One region of the Pseudoclavibacter sp. JAI123 genome, then DNA from elsewhere that is predicted to be linked to it. Evidence: riboswitches for the same ligand, from Rfam matches in the RefSeq annotation. Region 1 holds a riboswitch; the other holds the start of a gene.

The links. A riboswitch is a leader RNA that binds a small molecule or an ion and turns the genes downstream of it on or off. The one in region 1 is predicted to bind thiamine pyrophosphate.
Region 2: another riboswitch for thiamine pyrophosphate. It lies ahead of HDC34_RS14065 (ECF transporter S component); the one in region 1 lies ahead of HDC34_RS05780 (YkoF family thiamine/hydroxymethylpyrimidine-binding protein).

The regions. Positions count from the first base shown of each region.
Region 1 is NZ_JACCCM010000001.1:1,229,963-1,233,354, forward strand. It holds gene HDC34_RS05770 (ABC transporter ATP-binding protein) at 1-509, opposite strand, end outside; gene HDC34_RS05775 (ECF transporter S component) at 499-1,089, opposite strand; gene HDC34_RS05780 (YkoF family thiamine/hydroxymethylpyrimidine-binding protein) at 1,086-1,727, opposite strand; TPP riboswitch at 1,755-1,862, opposite strand; gene HDC34_RS05785 (VOC family protein) at 1,888-2,229, opposite strand; gene HDC34_RS05790 (LLM class flavin-dependent oxidoreductase) at 2,352-3,392, shown strand, end outside.
Region 2 is NZ_JACCCM010000002.1:413,077-416,468, reverse strand. It holds gene HDC34_RS14070 (ABC transporter ATP-binding protein) at 1-686, opposite strand, end outside; gene HDC34_RS14065 (ECF transporter S component) at 692-1,345, opposite strand; TPP riboswitch at 1,397-1,506, opposite strand; gene HDC34_RS14060 (spore germination protein GerW family protein) at 1,531-1,863, opposite strand; gene glgX (glycogen debranching protein GlgX) at 2,013-3,392, shown strand, end outside.

The DNA of each region.
Region 1 (3,392 bases):
TGGGTGACGATGGCCGCGGCGAGGGCCACCCGCTGCGTCTCCCCGCCGGAGAGCGTCGCGGAGCGTCGGTCGATCAGCGTCGAAACCCCGACGGTGTCGAGGGCGTTCGCCACGGCAGGACCGATCGACGGGGGAGGCCACGCGTGGTTCTCGAGCGGGAAGGCGACTTCGTCGGCCACGTCGGGGAGGCACACCGACGAGGCCGGGTTCTGCGCCACGACGGACAGGGTCCGCGAGATCGTCGGCACGTCGTGCTCCTGCGTGTCCATGCCGCAGACGCGCATGGTCCCGCTCACCTGCGCTGGCACGGCGTGGGGGATGACCCCGCTCAGCGCCTGCAGCAGCGTCGACTTCCCGGAACCGGACGGCCCGATGACGAGGACGTGCTCGCCCGGCTCGACCCGCAGGTCCACCGGCCCGAGCCCGTCGCCCGAGGAGTGGATCACCTCGAAGCCGTGTGCCTCGATGTCGAACTCCGGGCTCTCCGAGGGCGCAGTGTCAGGCCGCACGGCGCACGGCCAGGGGCTTCGTGTCCTGCACGATCGCGAAGTTGTCGAGCACGCCCGTGCGCACGAGTGAGTCGACGATGAGCTTCGCGAGGAGGCCGCCGAGGATGATGCCGGACGCGAGCTGGATGCCGAACCGGAGGAATAGGATCTCCTGCCCGTACCAGCCGGATCGGAACGCCGAGTAGAAGAACACGAGGCCAGCACCGAGCGCCCCGGAGATGGCGTACGGCAGCCAGCCGTACTTCTTGTACCGGCCGATCGCGAAGGGCAGCTCGCTGCCGACGCCCTGGATCGCGGCCGCGACGAACAGCAGAGGGCCGACCGCCGAGCCGAGGAAGACGACCTCGATGACCGAGGCGAGCACCTCGGCGATGACGCCGACGAACGGCCGCCGGATGATGGCGATCGCGATGGGCGCGACCAGCAGCCAGCCGCCGAAGAGGAAGTGCTGGGCGAGGTCGCCCGCCGGCCCCATGGCGATCGACAGCGCTGTCCAGGCCTGCACCAGCGCCCAGTAGAGGAATCCGAAGACCGTGCCGAGCACGACCATGAGCACGATGTCGCGCAGCTTGAGGCTCATGCCCGTGCTCCCGCTGCTGCGCCTGCCGCGTGGCTCGGGCTGTTGAGCGAGATCGTGAGGTGGCTCGTGACGTGCTGCACGTGCGCGCCGACCCCGGCCCAGGCCACGACGACGGTCTCGAGGACGCGGCCGAGGTCCCCGCTGAGCTTCGTGACGAAGTGCTCGGATGCAACGAACGTGCCGCTCGCCTTGGCCGTCTCGATGGCGGCGTAGATCTCCCGCATGTGGTCGGGCGTCCGCGCATCCGCCCCCGCGTCCTCGAGCGGGTACAGCGCCCATTCGGCGCTCGCGAAGCTCCCCGTGTGCCGCCCGCGCGGGGCGTCCACTCGCCGCGGCCCCGCGCCGCCTGGCAGCTCGCACACCGCCTCGCCGGGGCAGCCGCGAGAGAGCAGCACCTGGACGGAGGCGTGCAGTCCGGTCGCGGCGACGTGCTGCGTGAGGTCGGTGAGCCACCGCAGCAGCGCCTGCTCGTCGCCCCCGGCGTACGTGCTGACATCGCCCGTCTCGAGGATCAGCCCCGAGGAGTCCGCCGCGTCGACCGCGGCGAGGATCACCTCGACGTAGCGGTCTGACATGACCGAGAGCGTGACTCTCGCCCCCACCCCGAATGCGAGTGGGTCTCGAGTGATGGATTCCATGTGCGTGCCTTCCGTCGGAGCGTGACGGCACGGGTGAGTCGACTCCCTTCGCTGGCATTACCCAGATCAGGTTCAACGGTCGGAGTTCGAGTACTCCCTCTCAGCCCGACTCATCGGGCTCCCGTGCACGGCCACACTGTAGCCCCGACGGTGCGCGCTGCTAGCTCGAGGCGCTCGTGAAGACGACGTGATTGCCCTCGGGGTCGAGCACCTGGAGGATCTGGAAGTGAGTGGCGTCTTCGATCCCGCCGTGCTCGATCTTCGCGGCGTCGAGCCGCGCGGCCACACCCTCGAGGTCGTCGTCGTTGAACACCACGGTGGATTTTCCCGAGCGACTCGAGTCGGCCCACAGCTGGAGGCCGGCCTCGCTTGTGAAGTGCCACTCCAGGAGGCCGGGCATGGGATTCTCGTCGGGACCCCGCCCGAAGAGCCTGCCGTAATATTCCGTAGCCTGAGCCAGGTCCGACACGGTGATCTGCGCGAGCACTCCGTTGATAGCCATGCGTCCCAGCATGCGCGACAAGGGTGCGAGGACCCTCAACGAACATGTCCCCGCGTTTCGACGCGTAACGGGCCGCGACGGGCGCCGTGGACCGAACTCGGGGCGCGGCCTAGCGTCGCACCATGACGAACCCCAACCGAATCCACCTCGGCGTCGCACTCGATGGCGCCGGCATCCACCCGGCGGCCTGGCGGGAGCCGAGCGCTCGCCCAGACGAGCTCTTCACGCCCGAGTACTGGGTGGGGCTCGTGCAGCTCGCCGAGCAGGGCCTCCTCGACTTCGTCACCATCGAGGACTCGCTCGCGCTCCAGAGCAGCGAGTTCCTCCGCCGGGACAACCGGACAGACGAGGTCAGGGGTCGCCTGGACGCGCTCCTCATCGCCTCCCGCGTCTCGCCCGTCACGGAGCACATCGGCCTCATCCCGACCGTCACGACGACGCACACGGAGCCCTTCCACGTCTCGAAGGCCGTCGCAACCCTCGACTACACGAGCCTGGGCCGTGCGGGCTGGCAGGCCCGTGTCTCGCCCGGTGCGGAGCACGCGCACTTCGGTCGTCGGGATGCGCCGCTCGTCGGCGAGCTCTTCGCGGAGGCCAACGACTTCGTCGAGGTCGTGCGCAGGCTTTGGGACAGCTGGGAGGACGACGCCGAGATCCGCGACGCCTCCACCGATCGGTTCCTCGACGCGGCCAAGGTGCACCGCATCGAGTTCGAGGGCAAGTGGTTCAGCGTGCGCGGACCATCGATCACACCCCGGCCCCCGCAGGGGCAGCCGGTTGTCGCCGCGCTCGGTCACGCCGAGGTGCCGTACGAGTTCGCGGCAGCCAGCGCCGACCTGCTCTTCGTGACGCCGACCGACGTCACCTCGGCCGTGCGCATCCTGAGCGAGGTGCGGGCCGCAGAGAAGAAGGTCGAGCGGGACGGCGACCTGTCGGTGTTCGTCGACCTCGCCGTGTTCCTCGACGAGCCGGAGGAGACGGGGTCCGCCCGCCTCAACCGCCTCAACGCGAAGGGGCGCGCGCTCGGAGAGCCGCCGGCGGTCTTCGCGGGCTCGGCCGAGGAGCTCGTCGAGCACTTCGAGACGCTCGCCGGCCTCGGCTACGACGGCTTCCGCCTGCACCCCGGCGTCGTGACCGACGACCTGCCGCGCATCGTCGCGGAC
Region 2 (3,392 bases), on a different contig from region 1:
ACGAGGTCAGGGGTGCCGTCGGCGAGGAGGTGCTGCTCACCCCCGAGCACGACGACCCGATCGACGCTCGAGCGCCACACGTCCACCCGGTGCTCGATGACGATGAGCGTCGCGCCGGACGCCTCCGCGGCGCGGACCACCGCCTCGCGCACCTCGTCCACACCGGCCGGGTCGAGGTTCGCGGTCGGCTCGTCCAGCAGGATGAGGTCGGGGCGCATGGCGAGGACACCCGCGATCGCGAGCCGCTGACGCTCGCCGCCGGACAGCTGAGCCGTCGACCGATCGAGGGGCATCCGCAGCCCGACGGCGTCGAGCGCCTCGCGCACCCGCGCCCACGTCTCCGCCCGAGGGACACCGAGGTTCTCGCAGCCGAACGCGACATCGTCGCCGATGCGGGCGAGCACCGTGTTCGCCTGCGGGTCCTGCAGGACGAGACCGACCGTGCCGCGTGCATCGCTCGGGTGCTTGCCATCGACAAGCAGTGAGCCGAGCTCCTGCCCGTCATCCTCGTGATCGCCGAGCACCCCCGCCAGGGCGGCCAGGAGCGTGGACTTGCCAGCCCCCGACGGACCAAGCAGCAGCACGGCCTCGCCAGGCTCGATCGTCAGGTCGAGCTCGGCGACGGCCAGCTTCGCCCGGTCGGCGTGGCGCCAGCCCCACCCCCTCGCCTCGACTCTCGCGCCCACGAGCGCTAGCCGATTCGCTTCGAGCTTCTACCCGCAGCGAAGCGGTTCAGTGCACCGGTCGCCGCGAGCGCGCGCGTCAGGAGCCAACCGACGACGCCAGCGAGCACGGCACCCGAGAGGACGATCGAGACGAGGTAGATGGTGAGGAACTCCGGACCCTTCTCGATGTTCGCGCTGAGAAACAGCTCGAGCGTCCACGCCGCGACCGCAGCCCCAGCCCCAGCCAGCATCGCGACGCCGAGGCCGAAGCGCTTGTAGAAGAACAGCAGGAAGATGAGCTCAGCGCCGAGCCCCTGCGCGATGCCCGAGTACACGGTCTCGATCGACCACTGGCTGCCGAGGAGCATCGAGACGCTCGCCGCGAGCACCTCGACGAAGAGCGCCGCACCGGGCTTGCGGATGATCAGCCCGCCCAGCACCCCGCCCAGCAGCCAGATACCGACGGCGATACCGCCGACACCCGGCGTGAACGCATCCATGACCGTGAACCACGCGTAGCCCACGCTGTTCCAGACGATGAAGATGAGCCCCGTCGCGACGCCGAGAACGGCGGCCGTGACGATGTCGATGACCCGCCAGCGGAAGCGGCTCTTCGGCGACCTCGCCTGAGCCGGCCCCTGCGCTGGGGAGGTGTGAGATGGAGTTGAAGAAGTTGTCATGCGGTGTGCCCTTTCGAGTGAAAGTGCACGGGCGCAGAGCCTGGGGTGGCTCTGCTCGGAGATGTGCCTCCCTGCGCTGGCATTACCCAGATCAGGTTTGACGGTCGAAGGCTTGTGCCTTCCTCTCAGCCCGGACTACCGGACTCCCGTGAACACCTCGAGTATAGGCCGAAGCGAGCCCCGAGCTACTTCTTGAGAGCCTTGATGAGACGCGGAAGCGCGTGCCCGACCGTCCACACCAGCGGAATCGAGACGACAAGCAGCGTGATGATGTTCGGGCGGAAGCTCGTGCCGAACTCGTCATCGACGTACGCGCCGACGGGGACCGCCATGCCGCCGCCGCCACCGCCGGACGAGTTCTCCTGCCCCTCCTCGTTGCTCTCGCCGCCGCCGTAGCCGTACGAGACGAGGGCAACGGGAAGGATGGTGGCCTTGCCAAGCTCCACCTTCTCGCCGTAGGCGAGCGTGACGCCGAGCTTCTTGACGGAATCGGTGAGGTTCTGCGTGAGGTTCGTCATGCGGCCAGCGTAGGTCGTCGACATGCCTGCCAACCAGGAGAACTCCTGTGTGCTGGCGGGCGAGAGCGCTCCCACCCTTTGGTAGCTTTAGTGCCTGCATCCACACGCGATGTTCTTCGGCGAAGCAAGATGAAGCAATAGGAGCGTGCATGAAAACGTGGCCCGGAAATGCCTACCCCCTCGGAGCGACGTTCGACGGAAGTGGCACGAACTTCGCGATCTTCAGCGAAGCCGCCCACAAGGTCGAGCTCTGCCTCTTCGACGACGACGGCAACGAGGAGCGGGTGAGGCTCCATGAGCGGGATGCGCACGTCTGGCACGCCTACCTGCCGCACGTGCAGCCGGGCCAGCAGTACGGCTACCGCATGCACGGCGACTACGACCCGGCGACCGGCAGCCGCTGCAACCCAGCGAAGCTCCTCCTCGACCCCTACGCGAAGGCCACGACCGGAGACATCGACTGGGACCAGTCCCTCTTCAGCTACAACTTCGGCGACCCAGACTCGTTCAACGACCTCGACTCCGCGCCCCACATGATGAAGGGCGTTGTCATCAACCCCTACTTCGACTGGGCCGGGGACCGGAAGCCGGGCATCCCCTACAACGAGTCCCTCATCTACGAAGCCCACGTGAAGGGCCTCACCCAGCTGCACCCGGATGTGCCCGAGGAGATCCGGGGCACGTACGCCGGCATCGCGCACCCCGCGATCGTCGAGCACCTCAAGCGGCTCGGCGTCACCGCCATCGAGCTCATGCCCGTGCACCAGTTCGTGCAGGACAGCACCCTCATCGAGAAGGGCCTCCGCAACTACTGGGGCTACAACACCATCTCGTTCCTCGCCCCGCACGCCGACTACGCCTCCCAGGGGACAGCCGGGCAGCAGGTGCAGGAATTCAAGTCCATGGTGCGCACCCTGCACGCCAACGGCATCGAGGTCATCCTCGACGTGGTCTACAACCACACGGCAGAGGGCAACCACCTCGGCCCCACGCTCAGCTTCCGCGGCATCGACAACGCCGCCTACTACCGCCTCGAAGAAGACGACAAGCGGTACTACACGGACTACACGGGCACCGGCAACTCGCTCAACATGCGCCACCCGCACTCGCTGCAGCTCATCATGGACTCGCTGCGCTACTGGGTCACCGAGATGCACGTCGACGGCTTCCGCTTCGACCTCGCCTCCACCCTCGCCCGCGAACTCCACGACGTGGACAAGCTCTCCACCTTCTTCGACCTCGTGCAGCAGGACCCGGTGGTCTCGCAGGTGAAGCTCATCGCCGAGCCGTGGGACGTCGGCCCCGGTGGCTACCAGGTCGGCAATTTCCCGCCGCAGTGGACGGAGTGGAACGGCAAGTACCGCGACACCGTGCGCGACTTCTGGCGCGGCGAGCCCTCCACGCTCGGTGAGTTCGCGAGCCGCATCACCGGGTCCGCCGACCTCTACGAGCACTCCGGACGGCGCCCGTTCGCATCCATCAACTTCGTCACGGCCCACGACGGCTTCACGCTGCGCGACCTCGTCTCG